DNA from 4 places in the Azospirillum sp. ST 5-10 genome. Region 1 is predicted to be linked to each of the others. Evidence: predicted binding sites of a transcription regulator. Region 1 holds the regulator's gene; each other region holds the start of a gene.
What was found. Region 1 encodes PhoB, which activates phosphate uptake and scavenging genes when phosphate is short. Its sites were predicted from a motif close to TNTCATAAAACTGTCA; they were not measured.
Positions count from the first base shown of each region.

Region 2: the regulator PhoB is predicted to act here: its motif matches at 5,120-5,135, upstream of ugpB (sn-glycerol-3-phosphate ABC transporter substrate-binding protein UgpB).
Region 3: the regulator PhoB is predicted to act here: its motif matches at 3,674-3,689, upstream of ACSBPG_RS04405 (PhoX family protein).
Region 4: the regulator PhoB is predicted to act here: its motif matches at 1,955-1,970, upstream of ACSBPG_RS26805 (DUF47 domain-containing protein).

Region 1 is NZ_JBPJSP010000001.1:195,625-202,868, forward strand. It holds gene ACSBPG_RS00960 (HesA/MoeB/ThiF family protein) at 1-545, shown strand, start outside; gene ACSBPG_RS00965 (DsrE family protein) at 569-1,009, shown strand; gene ACSBPG_RS00970 (hypothetical protein) at 1,030-1,293, shown strand; gene phoB (phosphate regulon transcriptional regulator PhoB) at 1,382-2,086, opposite strand; gene phoU (phosphate signaling complex protein PhoU) at 2,130-2,855, opposite strand; gene pstB (phosphate ABC transporter ATP-binding protein PstB) at 2,899-3,645, opposite strand; gene pstA (phosphate ABC transporter permease PstA) at 3,722-5,053, opposite strand; gene pstC (phosphate ABC transporter permease subunit PstC) at 5,046-6,428, opposite strand; gene ACSBPG_RS01000 (PstS family phosphate ABC transporter substrate-binding protein) at 6,531-7,244, opposite strand, start outside.
Region 2 is NZ_JBPJSP010000033.1:63,396-70,639, reverse strand. It holds gene ACSBPG_RS26755 (diguanylate cyclase domain-containing protein) at 10-2,328, shown strand; gene ACSBPG_RS26750 (hypothetical protein) at 2,425-2,940, shown strand; gene ACSBPG_RS26745 (DedA family protein) at 3,026-3,694, shown strand; gene ACSBPG_RS26740 (DUF1329 domain-containing protein) at 3,703-5,028, shown strand; gene ugpB (sn-glycerol-3-phosphate ABC transporter substrate-binding protein UgpB) at 5,265-6,581, shown strand; gene ugpA (sn-glycerol-3-phosphate ABC transporter permease UgpA) at 6,717-7,244, shown strand, end outside.
Region 3 is NZ_JBPJSP010000003.1:10,984-18,227, reverse strand. It holds gene ACSBPG_RS04410 (alkaline phosphatase D family protein) at 1-1,343, shown strand, start outside; gene ACSBPG_RS04405 (PhoX family protein) at 1,485-3,530, opposite strand; gene ACSBPG_RS04400 (outer membrane protein) at 3,788-4,462, shown strand; gene gspG (type II secretion system major pseudopilin GspG) at 4,440-4,907, shown strand; gene ACSBPG_RS04390 (type II secretion system protein) at 4,891-5,310, shown strand; gene ACSBPG_RS04385 (prepilin-type N-terminal cleavage/methylation domain-containing protein) at 5,300-5,695, shown strand; gene ACSBPG_RS04380 (prepilin-type N-terminal cleavage/methylation domain-containing protein) at 5,692-6,282, shown strand; gene ACSBPG_RS04375 (PilN domain-containing protein) at 6,286-7,244, shown strand, end outside.
Region 4 is NZ_JBPJSP010000034.1:1,525-8,768, reverse strand. It holds gene ACSBPG_RS26810 (response regulator) at 1-1,779, shown strand, start outside; gene ACSBPG_RS26805 (DUF47 domain-containing protein) at 2,018-2,662, shown strand; gene ACSBPG_RS26800 (inorganic phosphate transporter) at 2,674-3,687, shown strand; gene ACSBPG_RS26795 (NUDIX hydrolase) at 3,690-4,115, shown strand; gene ACSBPG_RS26790 (LysR family transcriptional regulator) at 4,315-5,256, opposite strand; gene ACSBPG_RS26785 (CitMHS family transporter) at 5,547-6,857, shown strand; gene ACSBPG_RS26780 (acyclic terpene utilization AtuA family protein) at 6,888-7,244, shown strand, end outside.

The sequences.
Region 1 (7,244 bases):
GCCGGCCGAAGGTGGAGAGCGCCGCCGCCCGCATGGCCGCCCTCAACCCGGACGTCCGGGTGGAGGCACACAAGACCCGGCTGACCCGCGACAACGCGCTGGACCTGATCGGCCGGTACGACCTGGTGGCCGACGGCTCCGACAATTTCGCCACGCGCTTCCTGCTCAACGACGCCTGCTATCTCGCCGGGCGCACGCTGGTGTCGGCGGCGATGCTGCGCTTCGACGGGCAGGTGTCGACGTTCAAGGCCCATCTCGGCGACGAGCATCCCTGCTACCGCTGCCTGTTCCGCGAGCCGCCGCCGCGGGGCATGGTGCCGTCCTGTTCGGAAGGGGGGGTGCTGGGGGCGCTGGCCGGGCTCGTCGGCACCCTGCAGGCGACCGAGGTGCTGAAGGAGCTGCTGGGCGTCGGCGAAAGCCTGTCGGGCAGCCTGCTGATGGTCGACGCCCTCAACGCCGGCTATCACCGGATCGCCGTGAAGCCCGACCCGGAGTGCCCGCTGTGCGGGCACCATCCGTCCATCACCGACCTGTCCGCCCATTGACGGCTCTCGCGGGGAGGCCCGCCATGCAAGGTCCCGACAGCCTGTCCATCGTCGTGTTCTCCGGCGGCTTCGACCGGGTGCACTACGCGCTGGTGATGGCCAGCGCCGCCGCCGCCACCAACCGCCGGGTCACCCTGTTCTTCACCGGCCGGGCGCTGCGCGCGCTGGTGCACGAGCACGAGCCGGGCGTGCTGGGCTGGCACGACCTGGACGCCGCCGACGACGGCAGCCGGCCGCTCGAGCGCGACCGCTACTTCGCCAAGCAGGGCCTCGCCACCTTCGAGGAGCTGCTGGGCGCCTGCGTCGCCCTGGGCGTCACGGTGATGGCCTGCGAGATGGGCCTCAAGGCGCTGGGGCTGCCGGCCGAGCGCGCCCGCCTGCGCGACGACGTGCCGGTGCAGCGCGGCGGCGTGGTGACCTTCCTGAACGAGGTCACCCCCGGCGGCGCCACCCTGTTCGTGTGATCCCTCTGTCCGTGCGAGCCATGACCGACCCCGCCGTGCTCCACGCCGCCAACCGCTTCGAGGCGGTGGCCGCCGCCGCCCTCGACGGCGTCCCCCATGACGCGGACCTCCGCCGCCTGGTGGCCGAGACGCGGGCCCGCGGGCCCGCCTTCACCGGCCAGGTGGCGCACGCCCTGACGATGATGATCGGCTGGATCGCGGAGGACGACGCCGTCCGCTTCGCCCCCAAGATCGCGATCCTCAATGAGGCGGTGGTCGCGTTGGTGGGAAAACCAGATGAATAAATTAGAAGATCGGAAGATTATAAGAATGAAAGAATGATTTCTCGCCCAATCCTTCGATCTTCCGATCTTCGATTTTCATATCAGCACGTCACGTGGACTTCATGTCGAGAGCGTAGCCGGCGGAGCGGACGGTGCGGATGAGGTCGCTCTCCGTCTCCTCGTTCAGCGCCTTGCGCAGGCGGCGGATGTGGACGTCGACGGTGCGCGGCTCGACGTAGACGTCGTGCCCCCACACCACGTCGAGGAGCTGTTCGCGCGAGAACACCCGGCCGGGGTGCTGCATGAAGTGGCGCAGCAGCCGGAACTCGGTGGGGCCGAGATGGACGTCGCGGTTGTTGCGGCGCACCCGGTGGGCCGCCAGGTCCATCACCACGTCGCCGAAGCGCAGCGTCTCCTCCGCCAGTCCCGGGGCGGCGCGGCGCAGCACGGCGCGCATGCGGGCCACCAGCTCGGTCGGCGAGAAGGGCTTGGCGATGTAGTCGTCGGCGCCGGAGTTGAGGCCGCGCACCCGGTCGGCCTCCTCGCCGCGGGCGGTCAGCATGATGATCGGGATGTCCCGGGTCTTGGGATTGCGGCGCATCTGCCGGCACACCTCGATTCCCGACATCAGCGGCAGCATCCAGTCCAGCAGCACGATGTGCGGCGTCTGCTCGTTGGCGAGCAGCAGGGCCTCCTCGCCGTCGCCGGCGGAGATCGCCCGGAACCCCTCCTTCTCCAGATTGTACTTCAGCAAGGTGACGATGTCGGCTTCGTCCTCGACCACGAGGACCAGCGGCTTCAACGCCGAATTCATGACTCCCCCACCGTGTCGGCGCCCCTCTTGCGCCCGCGTCTGCTCAAGCATCGCCGTCCGCCTCCGGCGTCACCACCGCGAAGCTGCTGGCGTCGCTCTTCGGTCGTTCCATCATCAGCGGCTCGCCGACGACGAGGAAATGGATCGTCTCCGCCACGTTGGTGGCGTGGTCGCCGATCCGTTCGAGATTCTTCGCCATGAACAGCAGGTGCGTGCACGGCGTGATGTTGCGCGGGTCCTCCATCATGTAGGTGAGGACCTCGCGGAACAGGCTGGTGTAGAGGTCGTCGAGCTCCTCGTCGCGCTGCCAGGCGGCGATCGCCTTCTCGACGTCGCGCTCGATGTAGGCGTCGAGCACGTCCTTCATGATCTCCTCGACCAGCCGGCCCATGCGCGGCAGCGCCGCCGCCGGGCGCACCGTCGGCACCTGGGCGAGCGCCAGCGACCGCTTGGCGATGTTGGCGGCGTAGTCGCCGATGCGCTCCAGGTCGGCGGCGATCTTGAGGGCCGAGACGATCTCCCGCAGGTCCTGCGCCATGGGCTGGCGCAGGGCGAGCAGGCGGATCGCCTCCTGGTCGATCTCGCGTTCGTACTCGTCCAGGCGCAGGTCGGCCTGCATGACCTGGGCGGCGAGGCCGACGTCGCGCCGCGCCACCGCCTTCACCGAGGAGCCGACCTGCGCCTCCGCGACCCCGCCCATCTGGGTCACGAGGTTGGACAGGCGCTGCAGTTCCTGGGCGAAGGAACGGACGATGTGCTCGTTGCTCATGGCGTTCCCCCCATCCGGACGCGTTCGACCGCGCCGGCGCCGATCAGCCGTAGCGACCGGTTATGTAGCCCTGGGTGCGCTCGTCGCGCGGGTTGGTGAAGATCTCCTCGGTGTCGTCGCACTCCACCATGTCGCCGAGGTGGAAGAACGCCGTCTTCTGCGAGACGCGCGCCGCCTGCTGCATGTTGTGGGTGACGATGACGATCGTGTAGTTCTCGCGCAGCTCGTCGATCAGCTCCTCGATGTGCGCGGTGGCGATCGGGTCGAGGGCCGAGCAGGGCTCGTCCATCAGGATCACCTCCGGGCTGACGGCGATGGCGCGGGCGATGCACAGGCGCTGCTGCTGGCCGCCGGACAGGCCGGTGCCGGGCTCGCGCAGGCGGTCCTTCACCTCGTTCCACAGGCCGGCGCGCTGCAGCGAGGTCTGGACGATCTCGTCCATCTCGTCGCGGTGGGTGGCCAGGCCGTGGATCTTGGGGCCGTAGGAGATGTTGTCGTAGATCGACTTCGGGAACGGGTTCGGCTTCTGGAACACCATGCCGACCCGCGCGCGCAGCTGCACGGCGTCGATCCGCTTGCCGTAGACGTCCTCGCCGTCGAGGGCGATCAGCCCTTCGACCCGGCAGTTCTCGATGGTGTCGTTCATGCGGTTGAGGCAGCGCAGGAACGTCGACTTGCCGCATCCCGAGGGGCCGATCAGCGCCAGCACCCGGTTCTCCAGGATCTCGATGTTGATCCCCTTGAGCGCCTGCTTGGCGCCGTAGAAGACCTTGACGTCCCGGGCCACCATCTTGGCGCCGGGGGTGGCGGCGGCGGGCGCGGCCACGGCCGGGGACGCCTGAACGTTGGTCTGGATGTTCATCGGGTTACCACCGCCTCTCGAATTTCTTGCGCAGGATGACCGCGACGGCGTTCATCGCGATGAGGAAGCCCAGCAGGACCAGGATCGCCGCCGAGGTGCGCTCGACGAAGGCGCGTTCCGGGCTGTCGGCCCACATGAAGATCTGCACGGGCAGCACCGTGGCGCTGTCGGTGAAGCCGCCGGGGACGTCGACGATGAAGGCGACCATGCCGATCATCAGCAGCGGCGCCGTCTCGCCGAGCGCGTGCGCCATGCCGATGATGGTGCCGGTGAGGATGCCCGGCATGGCCAGCGGCAGCACGTGGTGCAGCACCGCCTGCAGGCGCGACGCCCCCACCCCCAGCGCCGCCTCGCGGATCGACGGCGGCACCGCCTTCAGCGCGGCGCGCGCGGCGATGATGATGATGGGCAGGGTCATCAGCGCCAGCACCACGCCGCCGACCACCGGCGCCGAGCGCGGCATGCCGAAGAAGTTGAGGAACACCGCCAGGCCGAGCAGGCCGTAGACGATGGACGGCACCGCGGCGAGGTTGTTGATGTTCACCTCGATGAGGTCCGTCCAGCGGTTCTTCGGCGCGAACTCCTCCAGGTAGATGGCGGCGGCGACGCCGATCGGCACCGACAGGGACATGGTCACCACCAGCGTCAGGAAGGAGCCGACGATGGCGCCCCAGATGCCGGCCTGCTCCGGCTCGCGCGAATCGCCGGCCGTGAACAGGGTGGTGTTGAAGCGCTTCTCCACGTCGCCCTTGGCCGTCAGCGCGTCGATGGCGCCGACCTGCAGGTCGTTGACGCGGCGCTGGCTCTCCGGCACGTCGCGCGGGATGAAGCCCTTGACGAACTGGTCGACGTCGTCCGACGCGTTGACCCAGACGGCCTGCGTCGTGCCGATCAGGTCGGGATTCTCCTGCAGCATCCGGATCAGCGTGTAGGGCGCGCCCGACGACAGGATGTCGGACAGGGTGCGGCGCTCCGACCGGCCGGTCACCTCGGGGAACTGCGCCGCCAGCGCGTCGCGCAGCAGCTTCATCGTGTTGGCCTGGCCGATCACCGCCGGGTCGCGGGTGCCCTGCGGGTCGATCTCGGCCGGGTCGAAATGGACCTCCAGGCGCACCTGGGTCTGCCAGAAGGCGGTGTAGCCCTGGGCAAAGATGGTGCCGAGCAGGACCACCAGCATCACCGCCGCCAGGCTGACCGCGGCGATGCCGTAGGCCTTGAACCGCTGCTCCGCAGCGTAGCGGGCGCGCAACCGAGCGGCGAACGCATCGCTCTGGTAGTGCGACCGGGGCCGGGCGACGGTCATCTCCCGTGTGCCCTGTTCGACCATGTCAGTCATACTTCTCCCGGTACTTCTGGACCACCCGCAGGGCGATCATGTTGAGGGACAGGGTGACGGCGAACAGGACGAGGCCGAGCCCGAAGGCCGACAGCGTCTTGGGGCTGTCGAACTCCTGGTCGCCGACCAGGAGCGTGGCGATCTGCGTGGTCACCGTGGTCACCGCTTCGAGCGGGTTGGCCGTGAGGTTGGCGGCGAGGCCGGCCGCCATGGTGACGATCATGGTCTCGCCGATGGCGCGGCTGCCGGCCAGCATGACCGCGGCGACGATGCCGGGCAGCGCCGCCGGCAGGACCACCTGGCGGATGGTCTCCGACTTGGTGGCGCCCAGCCCGTAGGAGCCGTCGCGCAGCGACTGCGGCACCGCGTTGATGACGTCGTCCGACAGCGAGCTGACGAAGGGGATGATCATCACGCCCATGACGAAGCCGGCGGCCAGCGCCGATTCCGACGAGACGTCGAGGCCCAGCGACTCGCCGATGCCGCGCACGAAGGGCGCCATGGTGAGGGCGGCGAAGAAGCCGTAGACGACGGTCGGGATGCCGGCCAGCACCTCCAGGATCGGCTTCAGCGCCGAACGGACGTGGGGCGGGGCGTATTCCGACATGTAGATCGCCGCCATCAGGCCGACCGGCACCGCGACGATCATGGCGATGAGGGTGATCAGCAGGGTGCCGACGAACAGCGGCACCGCGCCGAACGACCCGGACGAGCCCACCTGGTCGGCGCGGATCGCCGTCTGCGGGCTCCACTGCAGGCCGAACAGGAAGTCGAGCACGGGATAGGCGGCGAAGAAGCGCATCGCCTCGAACGCCAGCGACAGCACGATGCCCAGCGTGGTCAGGATGGCGACCAGCGAGCAGAGCACCAGGAAGACGTTGATGACCCGTTCCACCTGGTTGCGGGCCCGCAGGTCCGGGGCGATGCGCTGACGGGCGAGGACGAGGCCGGCGAGCGCCAGCGACGCGCCGACGGCCAGCAGCATCCAGTCGCCCAGCGCGTGCAGCGTGTTGTAATGGTCCGCCGCGGCGAGGATGGCGGGATCCGGCGTCCGCCCGGTGGCGATGCCGGCCGCCAGGTTCAGGATGTCCGCCTTGACCAGGCTGAGCGCCTGGGTGCTGCCGTCGGTGAGCTCGGCCGGCAGCGCCCCGACCACGAGCTGCATGACGATCCAGCCCTCGGACGCCGTCCAGAACAGGAACAGGAGGAGGGCGGGGAGGCCGGCCCACAGGGCGACGTACATGCCGTAATAGGCCGGCACGGAATGAAGGGCCGCGATCCGCCCGCCGACCGCGTGGACGGCCGATGCGCGCCCCAGGAAGTAGCCGGCGACCGACAGGCCGGCCAGCACCAGGAGGAGAACCGTGATCTGCATGCGACCCCGCCGATGGGTGGCTTATGGATGGCTTGAAAAGGGATCAAAGAGCGCGGGACGGGAATGGACGGCCCCGGGGGGCCGTCCGTCCCGACGGAACCGTCAGAGCTTCATCGGGGTCATGTTGACCACCGTGGAGCGGACGTCGTCGCGCTCCGCCTTCGGCAGGGCGATCAGGCCCTTGTCGGCGAGGTAGCCGTCCTCGCCCATGGCGCGCTCGGCGGTGTACTCCGCCACGAACTCGCGGATGCCGGGGATCACGCCGACGTGCGCGTTCTTGATGTAGACGTAGAGCGAACGCGACACCGGGTACTTGCCCGAGGAGATGTTCTCGTAGGTCGGGTCGACCTTCTCGACCTTGGAGGCCTGCAGCTTGTCCTTGTTCTGGTCGAGGAAGCTGTAGCCGAAGATGCCGAAGGCGTCGGGGTTGGCGACCAGCTTCTGGACGATCAGGTTGTCGTTCTCGCCGGCCTCGACGTAGGCGCCGTCCTCACGCACCGCGGCGCAGGCCTTGGTGAGCTCCTTCTTGTCGGTGAGGATCTGGGCGACCTCCTTCACCTCGGAGCAGCCGTGCTCCATGACCAGCTCGGTGAAGGCGTCGCGGGTGCCGGAGGTCGGGGGCGGGCCGAGGACCTCGATCTCCTTGTTGGGCAGGCTGGCGTCGACGTCCGACCACTTCTTGTAGGGGTTGGCCACCATCTTGCCGTTGACCGGCACGTCCTTGGCCAGCGCCTTCCAGAGCTGCTCGCGGGTGACGTCGATGTGCTTGGCGTCCTTGGAGGCCGCGAAGACGATGCCGTCGAAGCCGACCTTCAG
Region 2 (7,244 bases), on a different contig from region 1:
GATGGAGTCATGCCGCTGCGGCCGAAAACGACCCTGCTGGCTCTCGGACTCGCCGCCACGCTGGGAGTCGGGGTGCTCCTGGCCCTGGATGCCCGGCGCGGCTACGACGCCGTCCTGCGGGACGCCGCGCGCACCGCCGGGCACGCCGCGCTGCTGGCCGAGGAGCACGCCCTGCGCGTCCTCGCTCCCGCCGACCTCCTGGTGCGCCAGACCGTGGAGCGCGTCGCCGAACTGGGTCTGCAACGCTTCGCCACCTCCGAGGAGGAGTGGCGTCGCACCCACCGCCTGGCCGACGCGCTGCCGACGGTGACGGGGGTCGCCGTGATCGACGCCGACGGGCTGGCGGTGTTCTCCACCGCCGCCTTTCCGGCGGTGATCCGCGACGTCGCCGACCGCCCCGCCGTCCTCGCCCATCGCGCCGGCGCTCCCCTGTTCGTGGGCGCGCCGGAGGAGAGCCGCGCGCCCGACGGTCCGGCCGTCACCGTCAGCCGGCCCCTGGCGGCGGCGGGCGGCGGCTTCGCCGGCGCCGCCGTGGCGGACGTCGCCGTCGACCAGTTCCGCGCCTTCTACCGCGCCGCCGCCGACCGCACGCCGATGGTGATCGCCCTGGTGCGCGGCGACGGCGCCCTGATCGTCCGCGAGCCGGCCGCCACCCGCGTCGTCGATCCCGACCGCCTGTCCGGCCAGGTGGCCGCCGCCCTGGCCGCCGGCCGCAACGAGGGCCTGCTGGAGGCGGTGTCGCCGGTCGACGGGGTGCGGCGCCTCTTCGCCTTCCGCGGGATCGCCGGCCTGCCGCTCGTCGTGGTCGCCGGGATCGCCGTCGACGACGTGCTGGCGGCGTGGTGGCCGGAGATCTGGCGCAACGCCCTGCTGTTCGCCGGCGCGCTGGCCGGCATCGGCCTGCTGACCGCCGCCGGCCTGCGGGGCATGGCGGCCGAGACGGCGGCGCACGGCCGCGTCGCCCAGGACAACGCCTTCACCCACGACGTGCTCGACGCCCTGAGCACGCGCCTCGCCATTCTCGACGCCGGCGGCAACATCGTCGCCACCAACCGGGCGTGGCGGACCGACAGCGCGGCGACCTCGGCCGGTGCGGCGCTGCGGGACGGCGGCAACTATCTCGCCGCCTGCGACTCCGCCGGCGGCACCGGGTCGGAGAGCGCACGCGCCGCCGCCGAGGGCATCCGCGCCGTGATCGCCGGCGAGCGGACGGAGTACGTCCTCGACCACCCCGCCCCGACCGCCGCCGGCATGCGCTGGCACAACATGCGGGTGCGCCGCCTCAACGCCCCGGCGGCGGACGCGCCGGGGCAGGGGCTGGTGGTGGTCAGCCTGGACGACGTCACCCACGTCGTCGAGGCCCGCGAGGCCCTGCTGAAGAGCCAGGAGGAGGTGCGCCGCAGCGAGGCGCTCTACCGCACCATCGCCGCCAACCTGCCCAACGGCGCCGTCGCCGTGTTCGACCGCGACCTGCGTTTCCGCTTCGCCGACGGCCGCGGCCTCGCCGACATCGGCCTGGAGCCGGCGCGCATCGTCGGGCGGACCGTCGGCGAGCTGTTCGACGCCGCCGCCTGCCGCGTGCTGGAGCCGCTGTGCCGCGACGTCCTGTCCGGCGTCCAGGGCGAAGGGGAGGTCGCCGTGCACGACCGCGCCTACCGCCTGTTCGCCATCCCCCTGCCCGACCCCGAGGACCCCGGCGGTGCCGGCCTGCTGCTGATGCAGGACATCACGCGCCTGCGCCGGGCCCAGGAGGCCATGGAGGCGCTCAACCACCGCCTGGCCGAGCTGTCGGCCACCGACGGGCTGCTGGGCATCGCCAACCGCCGCCGCTTCGACACGGTGCTGGAGACCGAATGGCGCCGCGCCGCGCGCACCGGCGATCCGCTGGGCATGCTGATGGTCGACGTCGACTTCTTCAAGGCCTTCAACGACGCCTACGGGCACCTGGAAGGGGACCGCTGCCTCAAGGCCATCGCCGACGCCGTGGCGAGCGCCGCCACCCGCCCCGCCGACCTGGTCGCCCGCTACGGCGGCGAGGAGATCGCCGTCATCCTGCCCGGCACCGGCATCGCCGGGGCCCGCCGCGTCGCCCAGCGCATCCACGAGAACATCCGCCGCCTGAACCGACCGTTCGCCGCCTCGCCCACCGGCGACCACGTCACCGTGAGCATCGGCGCCGCCGCCCTGGTGCCCGACAACGGCACCGCCGCCGAGGCCCTGGTCGCCGCCGCCGACCGCGCCCTCTACCTGGCCAAGGCGGGCGGCCGCAACCGCACCGTCGAGGAGGACGGCCCGGTCGCCGCGTGCGGCGTCGGGACCGGCGATTGAGGCTCGACAAACGGCGGACGCGCTGTAGAATGAACCGTGAACATTTCGCAGCGCACGGGTGACGCCATGGAAACGGGGGCCATGGGAGCGAGGGCCATGGAAACGCAGGCCATGGGAACGGAGCACGAGGCGATGCCCCATGGCGGCCAGCCCCTCCTGTTCGACAGCCTGCCGGAGGCGGAGCCGCCCCCCGGCCGGCGCCAGCGGGCCGGACGGCCGCGCCGGAGCGCCAACGCGGCCGCCGCGGTGGCGGTCGACGCGGTGCGCGAGCCGGCGCCGCGGCCCGTCGGCCCGCTGGCCGCCGCCCCGCCCCGGCCGGCGGCGGCCGCCCCATCGCCCCAGACGGTGATGGCCCTGCCCCCCGCGGCCGCCGCGGCGACCCCGGCCGTCTTCGACCCGGCGTCGCTGACCAACCCGGAGCTGCGCGCCCTGGTGCAGGCCCTGCCCGACGCGCGGCTGGCACACCTTCTGGTTGAAGCGGCGCGCGAGCTGAAGCGGCGTGTCGTGCCCGACGGCTGGGACGAGGCCGAGGACGGCCCCTTCGAGCCCGACCGCGCCCTGTTGCGGGCGGCGGCCCAGGCGGTGGGGGAACTGTCGGGCGAGGACGCCTGAGACGAATTGGGCACCTGGCGATTCGGCCCCTGACAAAAGCATACCCCCATGCCATATTGGGGGCGGGCTCGGACACCGGGCCGAGGTGTTGGGTCCGTACCGCAGCGGCGCGTTCGGCGGGCTCGTCCGCAACCCGCAGGAGGTGCCGTTGGAGTGGATCCACTGGCTTCGTGAATGGGGCGACGCGTTCTATCCCGTTGCCTTCATCTGGTCCTTCTTCGAAGGCGAGACGTTCGTCATCTTCGGCGGCTGGGCGTCCTCGCTCGGCGTGCTCGACGTCAAGCTGCTGGTGGCGTCGGTCTGGCTCGGCAGCTTCTGCGGCGACCAGATGTGGTTCTGGCTCGGCCGCCGCTGGGGCGTGAAGGCGCTCGACCGCTTCCCCGCGGCCGGGCGGCGGGCGGCCACGGTGCACAGCTGGCTGGAACGCTACGGCGTCGGCTTCATCCTGACCTTCCGCTTCCTCTACGGGGTGCGCAACATCGCCTCGGTGGCCATGGGCACCTCGCACATGCCGTGGCGCAAGTTCCTGTTCTGGAACTTCATCGCCGCCGGCATCTGGGCCTGCAGCTTCGCCGGCGCCGGCTACATGTTCGGTGAGGCCGCCGCCTCGTTCGGCGAGTCCGGCACCAAGATCCTGCTCGTCGTCGCCGTGCTGCTGGTCGGCGGCGCCGTCGCCTGGAAGAGCGTGTCGTGGAACCGCCGCCGTCTCGTCGCCCGGCGGGCCGCCCTCGAATCGGCGGCTCCCGCCGAATAGGCGTGCCCGTGCGCCGGGCGCTCGCGACGTTCTGCCTGCTGGCCCTGCTGGTGCCGCCGGCCGCCGCCCAGGCGCCCGGCGGCCTCGGCGACGGGCTGACGCCGCTGGGCGCCATCCGCGGCGCCAACGCCCAGGGAACGATCCCCGCATGGACCGGCGGCTTGACGGAGCCGCCCAGGACCTTCGTCGCCGGCACCCACCATCCCGATCCGTTCGTCGACGACGGCCGCTGGTTCACCGTACGCGCCGCCGAGCTGGACCGCTTCGCCGTACGCCTGTCCGCCGGCCAGCAGGAACTGCTGCGCCGCTACCCCGACAGCTTCGAGCTGCCGATGTACCTGACGCGGCGCACCGCCGCGGCCCCCCAGCGCATCTACGACGCCACCGCCGTCAACGCCCGGCGCGCCCGGCTGGCGGAGAACGGGCTGGCGGTGCGCGACGTCGGCGCCGGCATCCCCTTCCCGGTGCCGGACAACGGGGACGAGGTGATGTGGAACCATGTGCTGCGCTGGCGCGGCACCGCCGTCAGCCGCATCGACGGCATCGTCCTGCCCGCCGCCGACGGCACCCTGGCGGTCGATCGCTACCGCGAGGACTGGCTGGCCGACCAGGACGCCGGCCCGGGCGGGCTGACGGCCTTCTCCTACAAGCGCACCGGACTGTCGCCGCCGGCCGTCGCCGGCGCCACCCTGCTGATCCGCGAGACGCTGAACCCGCTGCGCAACCCGCGTGCCGTCTGGTACCGCCCGGCCGGCAAGGGGGCGGCGGTGCGCGCGCCCGACTTCTCCTACGGCACGCCCGACCCAGCGACCGGCGGCGTGCGCACCGCCGACATGCTGGACATGTTCAGCGGCCTGCCCGACCGCTTCGACTTCCGCCTCGTCGGCCGGCGCGAGATGTACGTGCCCTACAACGCCTACCGCCTCAACATCGCGGCGCTGACGCCGCGTGACTTCCTCTGGCCGCCCCACCCCGACCCGGCCTTCCTGCGCTACGAGCTGCACCGGGTGTGGGTCGTCGAGGCGACCCTGAAGCGCGGCTACCGCCATCCCTTCCCACGCCGCACCTACTATCTCGACGAGGATTCCTGGCAGATCCTCATGGCCGATCACTACGACGCCAAGGGGGCGCTGGCCCGCTACGCCGAGGCGCACCCCATCGTCATCCCCGAAGTGCCGGTGCTGCTGCCCACCCTCGAGCTCACCTACGACTTCGCCGGCAACCGCTACGTGGCGAGCGGCCTCGACAACGCGGACCCGCCGCCGGCCTTCGACCGGCCGCTCAAGCCCGACGCCTTCTCGCCGGACGCGCTGAAGCCGGCCCGCCGCTGGTAAGGGCACGGACCCGCCCCGCACGCCGGTCATGTGCGGTTGCGAATGTACGCACGGTGCAAAATCCGTGCGTGCCGCGATTGCCGCTTGCGGCTGTCATAAAACCTTCATACCAATGAGATGCTTCGGCAACAGGACAAGACTAAGGAGCCGGGGCTCGGTGGCGCACGACGGATGACCGGCGCGCAGGCGCGCGGGACCGGTGGGCCGACCGGAGACCATGCACAGGGAGGCACAGGATGTTTCGACTCAAGGCTTTGCTGGCCGGCACCGCGCTCGCGCTGGTGGCGTCGGCCGGGTCCGCCCAGGCGGTCACCGAGCTGCAGTGGTGGCACGCCATGGAGGGCGGCAACAACGAGGTCGTCGAGCAGCTCGCCAAGGAATTCAACGAGTCCCAGGGCGACTACAAGGTCGTGCCCGTCTACAAGGGCAAGTACCCGGAGACGCTCCAGGCCGGCATCGCCGCCTTCCGTGCCAAGCAGGCGCCCCACATCATCCAGGTCTTCGACGTCGGCACCGGCGTCATGATGGCCGCCAAGGGCGCGGTGAAGCCGGTGGCCGAGGTGCTGCGCGAGGCCGGCGGCGCGTTCGACAAGAGCCAGTACCTCGCCGGCATCGTCGGCTATTACTCGACCTCGCAGGGCGAGATGCTGTCGTTCCCGTACAACAGCTCCTCGCCGATCCTCTACTACAACAAGGAGGCCTTCCGTAAGGCCGGCCTCGACGAGAACAAGCCGCCCAAGACCTGGCCGGAGGTGTTCGACGCCGCCCACAAGATCAAGGCGGCGGGCTGGCCCTGCGGCTACACCACGACCTGGCCGACCTGGATCCACCTGGAGAACTTCTCCGCCTGGAACAACCAGCCCTACGCCACCGACGCCAACGGCCTGGACAGCCTGACGCCCAAGCTGAAGATCAACAGCCCGATCAACGTCAAGCACTTCCAGACCCTGGCCGACATGCAGAAGGACGGCTCGTTCAGCTACGGCGGCCGGACGTCCGAGGCGAAGCTGAAGTTCCTCAACGGCGAATGCGCCATCCTGACCGAGTCGTCGGGCGGCCTCGCCGACATTTCCAAGTCGAAGATCGACTACGGCATCGGCCAGCTCCCCTACTACCCCGACGCCGCGGGGGCGCCGCAGAACACCACCCCCGGCGGCGCCTCGCTGTGGGTCTTCGCCGGCAAGAGCCCGGAGGAGTACAAGGGCGTCGGCAAGTTCTTCCAGTTCCTGTCGCAGACGGAGATCCAGTCCCGCCTGCACCAGGTCTCCGGCTACCTCCCGGTCACGCTGGCGGCCTACGAGGCCACCAAGACGTCGGGCTTCTACGACAAGAACCCCGGCCGCGAGACGCCGATCACCCAGATGATGGGCAAGGAGCCGACCGAGAACTCGCGCGGCGTCCGCCTCGTCAACATGCCGCAGGTGCGCGACATCCAGAACGAGGAGATCGAGGCGATGCTGGCCGGCAAGCAGGACGCCAAGACCGCGCTGGACAAGGCGGTCGAACGCTCCAACGCCGCCATCGAGCAGGCCGCCAAGGCGGTCGCGAAGTAAGGACGGGCCGCGTCGGTCCCCCCTCCCAGCCTCCCCCCATCTTCGACGGGGGGAGGGTTGGGAAGGGGGTCCGCACGGCCACGCCTCAACCGGCTCCCTCCCCCGCCGGTGGCGGGGGAGGGAGCAAGGATTCCCATGCAACGACGCGTCATCTTTCCCGGCAAGCTGCTGCCCTACCTGCTGGTGACGCCGCAGATCGTCATCACCGTCGTGTTCTTCTTCTGGCCGGCCTACCAGGCGCTGGAGACCTCGCTCTACCGCGAGGACCCCTTCGGCCTGTCCAGCGCCTTCGTCGGCCTCGAGAACTTCGAGCAGGTGCTGGGCGATCCCGGCTATCTCCATTCGCTGTGGATCACCGCGGTGTTCAGCCTGTCGGTGGCGCTGCTGGCGCTGGCCTCGGGGCTGCTGTTCGCCGCCATGGCCGACCGGGTGGTGCGCGGCAAGACCCTCTACCAGACCCTGCTGATCTGGCCCTACGCGGTGGCGCCGGCGCTGGCCGGCATGCTCTGGCTGTTCCTGTTCTCCCCGGCCATGGGCACGCTCGCCATCTGGCTGCGCCGCGCCGGGGTGGCCTGGGACCCGCTCCTGGACGGCGACCAGGCCATGCTGCTGGTGGTGGTGGCGGCGGCCTGGAAGCAGGTGTCCTACAACTTCCTGTTCTTC
Region 3 (7,244 bases), on a different contig from region 1:
TGCCGGTGGGCGCCACCGCCGAGGCCCGGTTCGCCGTGTTTTCCTGCGCCAACTACGAGCGCGGCTACTTCAACGTCTACACCGAGGTGGCCAAGCGCGACGACCTCACGGCGGTCATCCATCTCGGCGACTACATCTACGAGTACGGCCCCGGCGGCTACGGCCCGACGCCGGCGGAGATGCTGGGGCTGGTCCGGCCGGTGCGCGGTGCTGCGGTGCAGCCGCAGAAGGAGTGCACGACGCTGGCCGACTACCGCCAGCGCTACGCCACCTACCGCGGCGACCCGGCCCTGCAGGAGGTGCACCGCAAGAATCCGTGGATCGTCGTGTGGGACGACCACGAGGTGGCCAACGACGCCTGGCACAGCGGCGCCGAGAACCACGACCCCGAGGCCGGCGAAGGCGCCTGGGCCGACCGGGTGGCGGCGGCCGTGCAGGCCTACCACGAGTGGCTGCCGATCCGCGACCGGGCCGACGGCAACCTGCTGAAGATCTGGCGGTCCTTCGACTTCGGCGACCTCGCCCGCCTGGTGATGGTCGACACCCGCCTGATCGCCCGCGACCGGCAGCTCGCGGCGGAGCCCTACATCGGCAACTGGACGTCGGCCCTGCAGGGCGGCGGCTACCCCTACGACCGGCTCGCCGACGGCCAGACCCGCACCCTGCTGGGGGCGGAGCAGGAGGCCTACGTCGCCGAGCGGATGACCGGCGCGCCGCAGACCTGGCAGATCCTCGGCAACCAGGTGCTGGTGCACTACGAGGCCGCGGTCGACATCGCCGGCTCGCCCCGCCTCACCGACGCCCAGCGCGCCGAGTTGACCGGGCTGCTGGAGCAGCTCTTCCCCGGCCAGAGCCAGACCATCGTCCAGCTCGGCGCCGCCGGCCTGCCGCTGCCCGACACCTCCGACTGGTGGATCGGCTACCCGACGGCGCGCGACGCCCTCTACCGCATCCTCGCCGCCTCGAAGAACCCGGTGGTGCTGACCGGCGACACCCACAACGCCTGGGGCGTCAACCTGCGCGCGCCCACCGCCGCGGGGTTCGTCAACGTCGGCGTCGAACTGGCGACGCCGGCGGTGAGCTCGCCCGGCTACGAGGAGACGGTTCCGGTGGTGGCGCCGGCCACCGCGGCGGGGCTGATCGCCGACGCCAGCCAGATCCTGGACCAGATGGTCTACGCCAACACCCACCAGCGCGGCTGGATGGTGCTGGACGTCACCCACGAGCGGGTCCGCAACGAGTGGTACATGGTCAGCACCGTGTTCTCGGAGGCCTACACGGTGACGCTCGACCGCGTGGTCGAGGTGCCGCGCGGCGCCAAGGCGATCAGCACCATCGTCTGACCCGTCCGAACGGAAACGGCGCGCCATTCGAAACGGGTGGCGCGCCGTTCTGCGTTGGTGGCCGCGTCGGTCCCCCCTCCCGGCCCCCCCGCGTATGTGGGGAGGGCCGGGAGGGGGCCGGTCCGACCGGCCTACGCCACCTCAGCTCCCGATGCGACCGCCGTCGGTGCGGCGGACCGCCACCACCGCCGACGCCGGGTGGCCGCCGGTCGGCCAGGTGCTGGTGCGCACCGCCTCGGCCGTGCGGTCGACGATGGTGCCGTCCTCGCCCGGGTGCTGGATGGCGCAGAAGAAGGTCGAGTCGTCCGGCGCCACCAGCGGGCCGCAGATCTCGGCCTCCACCGGGCCGACCAGGAAGCGCTTCACCTGGCGCGGGAAGCCGCCGGTGGTCGGCGTCACCACGACCTGGTCGTTGCAGTCCGGCGTCGCCGAGCCGGTGCCGTCGGTGGCGATGAACAGGTTGCCGGTGCTGTCGAAGGCGATGTTGTCGGGCGAGCCGAAGGCGTCGCCCTCGAAGGTCGGCACCCCGGCCACCGACACGTTGATGTTGGAGCCGGCGGGCGCCGCCGGGTCGCCGGCCAGCAGGAAGATCGACCAGGCGAAGCTGGTCGCGGCGTGGTCGTTGCCGGCCTCGGTCAGCTCGATGATGTGGCCGGCGGCGTTGCTGGCGCGCGGGTTGGCGCCGTCGACCTGGGCGGCGGTCCGCCGGGTGTTGTTGGTGCACACCACGTAGACCTTGCCCGAACCGCGCCAGTTCCCGTCGCGCGGCGCCTCGATGTCCTCGGGGCGGTCCATCGGCGTGGCGCCGAGCACGTCGGCCGCCTCGCGGGCGTTGATCAGCACGTCGGCCTGGTTGCGGAACTGCCCCGGGGCCAGCGCGTTCACCGCCTCGTACGTCATCGGCAGCCACTGGCCGGTGCCGTCGTCGTTGAACCTGGCGACGTACAGCGTGCCTTCGTCCAGCAGCGCGGCGTTGGCGGCGCGGTTGCCGCGGTCGACCGTGCCGTCGGAGACGAACTTGTAGACGTACTCGAAGCGCTCGTCGTCGCCGGTGTAGACGGCGACGCGGTCGGCGGCGTTCAGCACCGTCTGCGCCGCCTCGTGCTTACAGCGGCCGAGCGCGGTGCGCTTCTTCGGGCGGGCCGACGGGTCGTAGGGATCGAACTCGACCACCCAGCCGAAGCGGAACGGCTCCCTGGCGCCGGCGTCGGTCGACAGGTCGAAGCGCGGGTCGTAGAGGTCCCAGAACAGCGTGTAGTCGCTGGCGTTGGCGACGGTCGCCTGCCTGTTGACGTTGCCGAGCCGGGTGTGGATCGCCTTCAGCGTGGCGTCCGTCATCAGGTCCAGGTTGTTGAAGTATCCGTCGAAATTCTCCTCGCAGCTGAGATAGGTGCCCCACGGCGTCTGGCCGCCGGCGCAGTTGGCGAAGGTGCCCTTGATCACCGTGCCCGCCGGATCGGCCGGCGTCTGCAGCAGCGTGTCGCCGCGGGCCGGGCCGGTGACGTCCATCAGCGTCGTCGCGGTGACGCGGCGGTTGTAGGGGGAATTGACGTTCGGCACCCAGGCGCCGTCGACCAGGTTGATCTCCACCACCGTGCAGCCGAGCGACTCCATCTGGGTCTCGACCTGGTTCCGGGTCGGCAGGCCGTTGGTCACCGTGCTGTCGCGGCTGGACAGGATGGGATAGTCGGGGAACTGCAGCACGCCCGTCGCGTACTCGTGGTTCACGCACATGAGGTAGCTGGTGTGCGGCAAGCGGCCGCCCAGCTTCGCCGGCGCGCCGTAGGGCAGCGGGAAGAGCGCCACCATGTCGTTGTTGAAGCCGAAGCGCTTGGCCTGGTCGGCGCCGGACTGGTTGTAGATGTCGAACGGCCCGACGTTGGGGAACAGGGCGTCGCCCCACTTGATGACGACCTGCGGGGCGTAGCCCGGCGGCACCGTGACGGTGTCGGCCTGCGTCTGGGCGAGCGACTGGAACGTCAGCGGCGCCGGCGCCGCCTTGGCCTCGCGGGCGCCGCCCACCAGCACGCCGGGAACGGCGGCGGCGGCGGCGGCCAGCACGCCGCCGCGCAGGATCGCCCGGCGCGCCAGGTGGCGCTCCAGCACGTTCTCGAACGTGTTCTCCGGGGAGATGCCGCGCGACGCCAGATCGGCGCGCGCGTTGGCTTCGATGTCATACGGCTTCATGCAAACAACCTCCCTTGCGCGGCCCCGTGTTGCGGCCGCGATGCGCTGGAATCGTTTCAGATGTGCCCGAGAGGTTTGTAAGTAATATTACAGCAATATGAAATTGCTTGAGGAATGGAACTTATCAATAGCGTTCATGTGACTGTCATAAAATCGAAATTCTCTTCCCCTAAAAGCTCAGCGATTTTGCCCCACGGGCGGACGACCGCCGAGCGGTGCCATTCCGGCGGAACGATTGAGCAATGAAGGGAAGGAACATGAAGACATTTTCACGCCCGGCCGCGGTGATTGTCGCGGCGATCGGGGTCACGTGCGCGACGGCCGACGGGGCGGCGGCGCAAGGCCTGTACCTGCGCGGCGACGTCGGCGCCTCGTTCGGCCGCGACGTCGGCGGCTCGGTCGTCGAAGGCACCGGGTTCGCGGGCGACCTCGGCGAATCGCTCCTCCTCGAGGCCGGCGTCGGCTACCAGCTTCCCTACAACCTGCGCACCGACGTGACGGTGGGCTACCGCCCCGGCTTCGCGATCGACTCCAGCGAGACCCTCGGCGGCCTGTCGGTGTCCGCCGACGCCGACGTCACGAGCTGGTCGATCATGGCCAACCTCTACTACGACGTTCCCACCGGCACGGCCTTCACCCCCTACGTCGGCGGCGGCCTCGGCGTCGCCTTCAACACCGTCGACGACATCGACTACGCCATCGGCGCCGGCCGCATCCGCGAGGAGGGCGACACCAAGACGAACTTCGCCTGGTCGCTGCAGGCCGGCGTCGCCTACGCCATGACGGAGAACGCCACCATCGACCTCGGCTACCGCTACGTCGACCTCGGCGAATTCGAGACCGGCGGCTCGTCCACGGTCGGCACGGTGGAGTCGGCCGACGGCGACGTGCGCGCCCACGAGGTGAAGATTGGCCTGCGCTACCGGTTCTGATCCGTTCCCCGGGGCGAACCGGCCGGGCGCGCGGGGGCGCGCCCGCGCCGGCTTCACGTTGCTGGAGCTGCTGGTCGTCCTCGCCATCCTCGGCCTGCTGGCCGTGGTGGCGACGCCCCAGGTGCTGAAGTATCTCGGCTCGGCCAGGCACGAGACGGCGCGGGTGCAGGTGCAGAACCTGGGCACCGCGCTCGACCTCTACCGTTTCGAGACCGGCCGCTACCCGACGACCCAGGAGGGGCTGCAGGCGCTCGTCGCCGCACCGCCCGGGGTGGCGCGCTGGGCCGGACCCTATCTGAAGACGAAGGAGTCGCTGGTCGATCCGTGGGGCCGGCCGTACCACTACCGCAGCCCCGGCGAGCACGGGCCCTACGACCTCGCCTCGCTGGGCGCGGACGGGCAGCCCGGCGGGGACGGCGAGGACCGCGATGAGACGAGCTGGTAGGCACGCCGCCGCCGGCTTCACCTTGCTGGAGCTGCTGGTGGTGCTGGCGATCCTCGGATTGCTGACGGCTCTCCTGGTGCCGGCGGTCGCCGACCGTCCGGCGGCGGCCGCCGCCGTCGCCGCGCGCGACCTGACCACCGCCCTGCGCGCCACGCGGGCGGCGGCCCTGGCTGCCGACCGCCCCGCCACCTTCGTGCTGGACCCCGCCTCCGGCCGCTTCGCCGTGCCCGGCCGGCCGCCGCAGCGGCTGGCACCCGGCGTGTCGGTGGCGGTGACGGACGGTGCGCCGGCCGTGACCTTCTATCCCGAGGGCGGCGCCACCGCCGCCCGGTTCGTGGTGCAGCCCGGCGGTCACGGGGTGTCCGTCGACTGGCTGACCGGGGCGGTCCGCCATGAGCGCTGAGCGCCCGGCGGCGGGCGGCTTCACCCTGATCGAGGTGGTGGTGGCGCTGGCGGTGCTGGCGCTGGCCACCGCCGCCGTGCTGCCGCAGTTCGGCGGCGCCCTGCGCCTGGGCGCGGCGGCGGCCGACGCCCGCACCGCGGAGCTGGTGGCCCGGTCGGTGCTGGCGCGGCTCGTCGCCGAGGCGGGACCGGGACCCGCGACGCTCGACGGGACGGCCGGCCCGGACCTCGCCTGGCGTGCCACGCTCGTCCCGCTGGCGATCCCCGGCGTCGCCGCCGACGCGCCGCTGGTCCTGCGGCCGCTGCAGGCGACGGTCACCGTCGGCGCGCCGGACGGGGCGCCGCTGGCGCGTCTCGCCACCGTCGTGCTGGGCCGGCCGCGATGAGGACGGCGGCCGGCTTCACCCTGCTGGAACTGCTGATCGCCGCCACCGTGCTGGGGCTGCTCATGGCCGTGCTGGCCGGCGGCCTCCATTTCGGCCTCGCCGCCTGGCGCGCGGGGGAGCGCCGCGCCGACGCCGTCGAGGCGCCGGCCGCCGTGCAGGCCCTGCTGCGCGAACGGATCGAGCGCGCCTATCCCCTGTCGCGCCGCCGCGGCGAGCCGGCGATCCTCTTCGAGGGCGGGCGCGAGCGGCTGCGCCTCGTCACCGTCCTGCCGGCGCGCCTGGGGGTGCCGGGTCTGGCCGACGTGACCCTGTTCCGCGGCGACGACGCCACCCTGCGCCTCGCCTGGCAGCCGCTCGGCGGCGACCAGCCGGCGGCCTCGGCCACCCTGCTGGAGGGGGTCTCCGACCTGGCCTTCGCCTACTACGGCGGCGACACCCGCGTCGCTCCGGCGCGCTGGCGCGACGACTGGCTGGAGGCGGGCTTCCTGCCCGGGCTGGTGCGCCTGTCGCTGCGGCTTGCCGACGGCCGCCCCTGGCCCGACCTGGTGGCGGCGCCCGCCGTGACCGTCGATTCCCTGCTGGAGTGAGCCATGGCCGACCTCGCCGCCCGGTTTCCCACCTTCGTCCGGATCGCCCGGCCGGTCGCCGCCGCGGCGCGCTGGTGGCTGGCGGAGATGGCGGCGTTGCTGGCCGGCGTCGCCGGCGGGCGCAGCATGCCGCTGGTGGCGCTGGCCGCCGACGGCGCCCTGCCGGCGGACCTGCCGCCGGCAGGGCGCGCCGTCGAGCTGCGGCTGCCGGCGGCCTGGGCGCTCGCCAAGACGGTGACGCTGCCGGCGGCGGCCGAGGCGAACCTGCGCGAGGTGCTGGCCTTCGAGATGGACCGCGAGACGCCGTTCCGCGCCGCCGACGTGCACGTCCACGCCCGCGTCGCCGGCCGCGCCGGCCGGCAGATCCGGGTGGCGCTGGTCGTGGTGCCGCGCGCCATGGCGGCGCGCGCCGTCGCCGCCGTGTCCGGGCGCGGCCTGGCGGTGGAGCGGCTGAGCGTGGAGGCGCCCGACGGGATCGCCGACCTGTCCGACCCGGCCGACCGTCCGCCCCGCCGCCGCGGCTCGCGCCTGCTGCCGCTGCTGGCCGGCGGCCTGGCGCTGGCGGTGCTGGCCGTCCCGCCGCTGCTCAACGTCTGGCGTGCCGGCCGGCTGGACGCGCGGATCGATGCGCTGGGCGAACGGGCGGCGCTGGCCCTGCGCCTGCAGGAGGAGCTGGAGCGCCGCCGCGGCGCCGCCTCGGATCTCGACGCCCGCAAGGCGGCGGCGCCGCTGGCGCTGGCGGTGGTGGCCGAGCTGTCGGCCCGGCTGCCGGACGGGGTGTGGCTCGACGAGCTGCGGCTGGCCGCGGGCGAGGCGCACCTCACCGGCTACGCCCCCGCCGCCGCCGAGCTGATCGCCCTGCTCGACGCCTCGCCGCTGCTGGAGGGGGTGCGCTTCGAGACCGCCGTGGTCCAGGACCCGGTCCGCCGGCGTGAGCGCTTCCGCATCGCCGCCGCCCTGAC
Region 4 (7,244 bases), on a different contig from region 1:
CTGGTGGCGGTGGTGCGCGACTCCGCCGGGTCGCTGCTGACCATCATCAACGACATCCTCGACTTCTCGAAGATCGAGGCCGGCCGGCTCGACCTGGAGCGGGTGCCGGTGTCCCTGTCCGCCGTGGTCGAGGGGGTGGCGGACACCCTGGCGCCGGGGGCGCGCAAGAAGGACCTGGCGGTCATCGCCTACGTCGATCCCGACCTGCCCGAGGCGGTGCTGGGCGATCCCGTGCGCCTGCGCCAGGTGCTGTTCAACATCGCCGGCAACGCGGTGAAGTTCACCGACGCCGGGTCGGTCAAGATCCGCGCCGAGCCGATCGCGCTGCGCGACGGCCGGGTGACCGTCGGCATCACCGTCATCGACACCGGCATCGGCATCGCCCGCGACGTCCAGGCCCGGCTGTTCCGCCCCTTCACCCAGGCCGAGGCGTCGACCGCCCGGCGCTTCGGCGGCACCGGCCTCGGCCTGTCGATCTGCCGCCGCATCGCCGAGCTGATGGGCGGCGAGATCGGCGTCGAGAGCGAGCCCGGCAAGGGCGCCACCTTCTGGTTCACCTTCACCGCCGAGGTCGCCCCGCCGGAGGCCGAGGCGCCGCCGCCGCTCGCCGGCCTGTCGGTTCTGCTGGTCGACCCCGAGCCCGACGAGCGCCGCTTCCTCGCGCGCTACCTCGCCGCCGACGGGGCGCGGGTGGACGAGGCGGCGGATGCCGCGGCGGCGCGCGCGGCGTTGGCCGGCGCGGGCCGGGTCGACGTCGTCGTGGTCGCCGAGGAGGCCGGGCTGGAGGCCTTGCGCGCCGACCCGGCGCTGGCGGCGGCCGGCTGGGTGGAGCTGACGCGGCAGGTCCGCACCGGCACCCCCCGCGGTCCGGCGCTGGTGCCGCGGCCGGCCCGCCGCTCCCACCTGGTGCGCGGCGTCCTGGTCGCCGCCGGCCGCCGCGCCGGCGACCCGGAGGACGGTGCGGCCGCCGGGCGGCCATCCGGCACCGTGCCGGGCCGGGCGCCCTCGGTCGCCGAGGCCGTCGCCGGCGGCCGCCTGATCCTGGTGGCGGAGGACCACCCGACCAACCGGCAGGTGATCCAGCGCCAGCTCGCCCTGCTCGGCTACGCGGCGGAGCTGGCCGGCGACGGCCGCGAGGCGCTGGAGCGCTGGCGCAGCGGCCGCTACGCGCTGCTGCTGACCGACTGCCAGATGCCGGAGCTGGACGGCTTCGACCTGACCCGGGCGATCCGCGCGGAGGAGGTGGCGGCCGGCGGCCATCTGCCGATCATCGCCATCACCGCCAACGCCATGGAGGGCGAGGCGCAGCGCTGCCTGGCCGCCGGCATGGACGACAGCGTCGCCAAGCCGGTGGAGCTCGCCCAGCTCCGCCGCATCCTCGAGCGCTTCCTGCCGCACCCGCCCGGTCCGGCCGGCGCCGGTCCCGCCGAAGCGGCGGCCCCGGCCGAGGAGGCGCCGCTCGACCCGCAGGCGCTGGCCAGCCTGTTCGACAACGACACCGGCTTCGTCCGGGAGCTCCTGCAGGAGTTCCTGTCCTCCAACAAGGCCACCCAGGAGCGGCTGCTGGCGGCCCTGGAGCGCAGTGTCTGGGACGAGGTGCGCCAGGCCGCGCACAAGCTGGCGGGATCGTCGCGCACGGTGGGCGCGCGCGATCTGGCGGCGGTCGGCGACGCCATCGAGATGGCGGTGGTCGACAACCGGCTGGACGGTCTGGACGACCTGGTCGTCCGTGCCGGCCGCGAACTCGCCCGCGTCGAGGCGTACATCGGCCGGATGTAGCGCGGCGCTCCCGGCCCCGCCCGTCCGTGGAGCACGGAACGGGCGCGTTTCCCCCGCCCCCGCTCCTCCCCCTTCGATCCTCGCCGGGCAGGCGCCGGCGGCGCCGTGCCCCGACGCCGCCGGCGCGCGATCGCGGCTGCCCTGCGGGGCGGGGGCCGATTGCCGGCAGACATTGTTACAGTTTTATGATACGCCCGCCGCGAACACCGGATCGGGAATTCAGGGTCGGGGAAGAATCATGGTGCTGCGCCTGTTCCGCGCTCTCATGCCGAAAGAGGAGCGGTTCGTCGAACATTTCGCCGCTCACGCCCAGCGGCTGGTCGCCGCCGCGGACGCGCTGGCCGCGTTGATGGCGGCGCCCGCCGGCGAGCAGGCGGCGCGCGCCGCCGAGATCGGCGCCATCGAAAGCGAGGCCGACGCCATCACCCGCGAGACGATCATCGCCCTGCACCGCGCCTTCATCACGCCGTTCGACCGGTCCGACATCCACGCCCTGATCAACGCGCTGGACGACGCCGTCGACCTGATGGAGGAGGTGGCGGAGAACGCCGCCCTCTACGGCGTCGACCGCTTCGACCGCCACATGCAGGCGTTCGGCGGAGAGATCCAGAAGGCGGCGCGGGTGCTGGCCGACGTCATGCCGCTCCTGTCCGACATCACGCGCAACGCCGAGCGCATCACCGGCCTGTGCGACGAGGTGGGCAAGATCGAGAGCCAGGCCGACCGCCTGCTGCGCACCGCCCTGTCGGAGCTGATCGCCGAGCGGCCGGACACCATCGCCTTCCTCGGCCGCAAGGAGGTCTACGACCTGCTGGAGGCGGTGACCGACCGCTGCGCCAACGTCGCCGACGTCATCGAAGGCATCGTGCTGGACAACGTGTAGGGGCAGGCCATATGGATCCGGTCCTTCTCAGCCTGCCGGCGCTGATCGCCATCATCGCCGTCGCCCTGATCTTCGACTTCATCAACGGCCTGCACGACGCCGCCAACTCCATCGCCACCGTGGTCTCGACCCGGGTGCTGTCGCCCAAGCTGGCGGTGGCCTGGGCGGCCTTCTTCAACTTCATCGCCTTCACGGTGTTCGGCCTGCACGTCGCCCGCACCGTCGGCACCGGCATCGTCGATCCGCTGATCGTCGATCCCTTCGTGATCCTGGCGGCGCTGGCCGGGGCCATCCTGTGGAACCTGTTCACCTGGTGGCTGGGCTTCCCGTCGTCGAGCTCGCACGCCCTGATCGGCGGCATCGCCGGGGCCGGCATCGCCAAGGCGGGGACGGCGGCGCTGGTGACGAGCGGCTTCCTCAAGACCGCCGTGGCCATCGTGCTGTCGCCCTTCACCGGCTTCGTCCTGGCGCTGCTCCTCGTCCTGGCGGCGACGTGGGTGTTCCACCGCACCGCCCCGTTCCTCGCCGACCGGCTGTTCCGGCGCCTGCAGCTGCTGTCGGCCGCCCTCTATTCGCTGGGCCACGGCGGCAACGACGCCCAGAAGACCATGGGCATCATCGCCGTCCTGCTGTTCTCCCAGGGGCACCTGGGCGACGAGTTCTACGTGCCGCTCTGGGTGATCCTCTCGGCGCAGGCGGCGATGGGACTGGGCACCCTGATGGGCGGCTGGCGCATCGTCCGCACCATGGGCTCGCGCATCACCGAGCTGAAGCCCTTCCAGGGCTTCTGCGCCGAGAGCGCCGGCGCCATGACCCTGTTCGGCGCGACCTACCTCGGCGTCCCCGTCTCCACCACCCACACGATCACCGGCTCCATCGTCGGCGTCGGCGCCGCGCGCCGGTCGTCCGCCGTGCGCTGGGGGCTGGCGGGGAACATCGTGTGGGCCTGGATCTTCACCATCCCGGCGGCCGGCGGCATCGCCTACGCCGGCTACCTCCTGATCCGGCTGGTCGGCCAGGGCTAGCGATGCCCAAGCGCGCGCCCCGCACCCAGTACGCAGCGTTGCCCTACCGGCTGGTGGACGGGCGGCCGGAGATCCTCCTGGTGACCTCGCGCGAGACGCGGCGCTGGATCGTGCCGAAGGGCTGGGCGGAGAAGGGGGTGGCACCCCACGAGCTCGCCGCCCTTGAGGCCTTCGAGGAGGCGGGTGTGCGCGGGACGGTGCGCAAGCGGCCGCTCGGCGTCTATCGCTACGACAAGCGGCTGACGGAGCGCAAGAGCGTGCCCTGCGAGGTGACGGTCTTCCTGCTGCACGTCACCGAGGAGGCCGAGGACTGGCCGGAGAGGGCGGAGCGCGAGCGGCGCTGGATGACGCCGGGCCAGGCGGCGCTGGCGATCAGCGAGAGCGGGCTGGTGGCGATGCTGCTGGACATGGGACGCTCGCCGCCGTGAGACCGTCCCCGTCCGGGCGCGTCGTGCCGGGGAGCGGGGGTGTCAAAGTGTCACATCGCGGCGGCCGGCGTCTGGCGGCCGTCCCTCTGCCCCTCCGCCCGCCACCGGCCCCGGCCCGCCGTCGCCCGCGGCCGCCGCCGATGATCCGGCCTTCCGGAGGAAAGACGCCGTACCGTGCCCGCCCCGCGGCACGGCGGCATCATTGCGCCGGCGTCCGTCCCGCCGCCGTGCGGCGCCCGAAGAACGGCACGGGGCTGGCCGCGATTTCATGAAGAGTTCTCAGGAAGACTTCGGCGGCGGGAGACAGGGTGCGCCCCCGTTTCTGGATGATCTGTATCTTTCGGGTCAGGCCAGGTGATTTTATCAGCTTCATAGTGATGCCCGTGCACGCCGCCGCGTCGACGGCCGATGCCGGAAGAATGGAGACCCCCAGCCCGGCGCGCACCATACCAACGGCGGTCGACATGTAGTTGGCTTCACAGGCCAGATGGATCTCCAGCTTTTCCCGCTCCAGTGCGCGTTCGACGAGAACGCGAACGCTGCTGTTGCGCGACGTCAGGATCAACGGAAATTCGACGATGTCGCGCAGGGTCGGCGCGTTCCGCCTCGCCAGAGGGTGGTCGTCCGGAAAGAAGACGTACATCGAGTCCGTCAGGAAGTCGGTGGCCTCGATGTCGCGATCCATGCGCAGACGGGGGCCGATGCCGAAGTCCACATCGGACGACTTCACGAGATCCTCGATAGTCTCGGCGACGACATCGGACACGTTGACGACGACCCCGGGGTGATGCCTGCCGAAGGCCTGGATGGCGCGCGGCAGAAGGTTGGCGGCCACCGACGGAAGGGTGGCGATCCTCACCGTGCCGCGCTTCAGGCCGACGAATTCGGACGCCGAATGCATCACCGTCTCGAGATCGACGACGACCCGCTGAAGCGGCTCGAGAAGTTCCTTGGCCGCTCGCGTCAGGACGACCTGCCGCTTGTTGCGGTCGAACAGGCGGATACCGAGCATGTCTTCGAACTGCCGGATCTGAACGGTCAGAGCCGGCTGGGAAATGTTCAGTTCTGCTGCTGCGCGGGTGAAATTCCCGACCCTTGCAACTGCAAGGAAGGCGCGGATGTGGCGGAGGTCCTGTATCATAACCGGATCGGATTAGAGTGATCAGATAAATTCATTTCCATTATCTCAACCCACCCACGCACTATGTCAATGGGCCGACGCAATCGACGAAGGCTATAGGCGCCATCGCGCACCGTCTTCCGGCTAGCCCGGCCTGCCCAAACGGTGGGGTTTCCCCGCTCAGCCGCTTTCCGCCAGAGCCGCCGACGGTTCGGACGCCGGTTCCGGGCCGGCCCGCGTGCGGCCGGCCGGCGGGGGGCGAGCGGTCGGCCGGCCCCGCGCCGAGAGCGAAAAAGAACCTGGAGGTGCCTATGATTGCGTTGTTCGGCCTGCTGACGATCGTCTTCGTCCTGGCGGGTATCCTCAGCAAGAAGCTGTCGCCCATGGCGGCGCTGATCCTCGTGCCGATCGTCGCCGCCCTGCTCGCCGGCTTCTCCGTGGCCGACACCGGCAAGTTCGCCGTCAGCGGCATCAAGACGATCGCCCCGGTGGTCGGCATGTTCGTCTTCGCCATCCTGTTCTTCGGCATCGTCAAGGATGCCGGCACCCTGGACCCGATCATCAACGGCATCCTCAAGGTCGTCGGCGTGCGGCCGTCGCGCATCGTGCTGGGCGCCGCCGTCCTGGCGGCGATCGTCCATCTCGACGGCTCGGGCGCGGTGACCTTCCTGGTGACCGTTCCGGCCATGCTGCCGCTGTTCGAGCGCCTCAACATGGACAAGCGCATCCTCGCCTGCGTCGTCGCCATGGCGGCCGGCACGGCCAACATGCTGCCGTGGGGCGGCCCCACCCTGCGCGCCGCGACCTCGCTCCAGGTGCCGATCGGCGACCTCTTCCTGCCGGTGCTGCCGGCGCAGATCGCCGGCCTCGCCTTCGTCTTCGCCTGCGCCTGGTTCCTCGGCCGCCGCGAGGAGAAGCGGCTGGCGCTCGGCTCCTTCGGCGCCGCCGCGGCCGCCGACCACACCCGGCCGGCGCTGAGCGAGGCCGAGCAGGCGCTGGTCCGTCCCGGCATGTTCCTGGTCAACGTGGCGCTGGTGCTGGTCGTGCTGGGCACCATGATCGCCGAGGTCGCCCAGCCCGTGCTGTGCTTCATGATCGGCACCATCGTCGCGCTGCTGATCAACTACCCCGACCTGAAGATGCAGCGCGAGCGGGTCGACGCCCACGCCAAGGCGGCGCTGATGATGGCGTCCATCCTGCTGGCGGCCGGCGTGTTCACCGGCATCATGAAGGACACCAAGATGCTGGCGGAGATGGCCAGCTTCGTCGCCGGCCATCTGCCCACCGAGTACGCCGGGCACATGCCGGTCGTCCTCGGCGTGCTGGCCATGCCGCTGAGCATGCTGTTCGACCCGGACTCCTTCTACTTCGGCATCCTGCCGGTGCTCGCCGAGGCCGGCAACGCCATGGGCGTCGCGCCCATCGAGATGGGGCAGGCCGCCATCCTCGGCCAGATGACCACCGGCTTCCCGGTCAGCCCGCTGACGCCGGCCACCTTCCTGCTCGTCGGCCTGTGCGGCATCGACCTCGGCGAGCACCAGAAGTTCACCTTCCTCTTCCTGTGGGCCACGTCGATCGTGATGACGGTCGCCTGCGTCGTGTTCGGCGTCTTCTCGCTGTGACCCCGGCGCGTGCGTGGATAGGAGCAGACGATGAAGACCATTCGCATCGGATCCGGCGCCGGCTACTCCGGCGACCGCATCGAGCCGGCCGTCGAGCTGGCTGAGAAGGGCGGCATCCAGTATCTCGTCTTCGAGTGCCTGGCGGAGCGCACCATCGCCATCGCCCAGGGCGCGAAGCTCAAGGACCCGGCCAAGGGCTACGACCCGCTGCTGGAGGAGCGCATGCGGGCCGTGCTGCCGGTCTGCCAGGCCAAGGGCATCAAGGTCATCACCAACATGGGTGCCGCCAACCCGTTGGCGGGTGCGGCCAAGATCAAGGAGGTGGCGCAGTCCCTCGGCCTGGGGGCGCTGAAGATCGCCGCCGTGTCCGGCGACGACGTGCTGGAG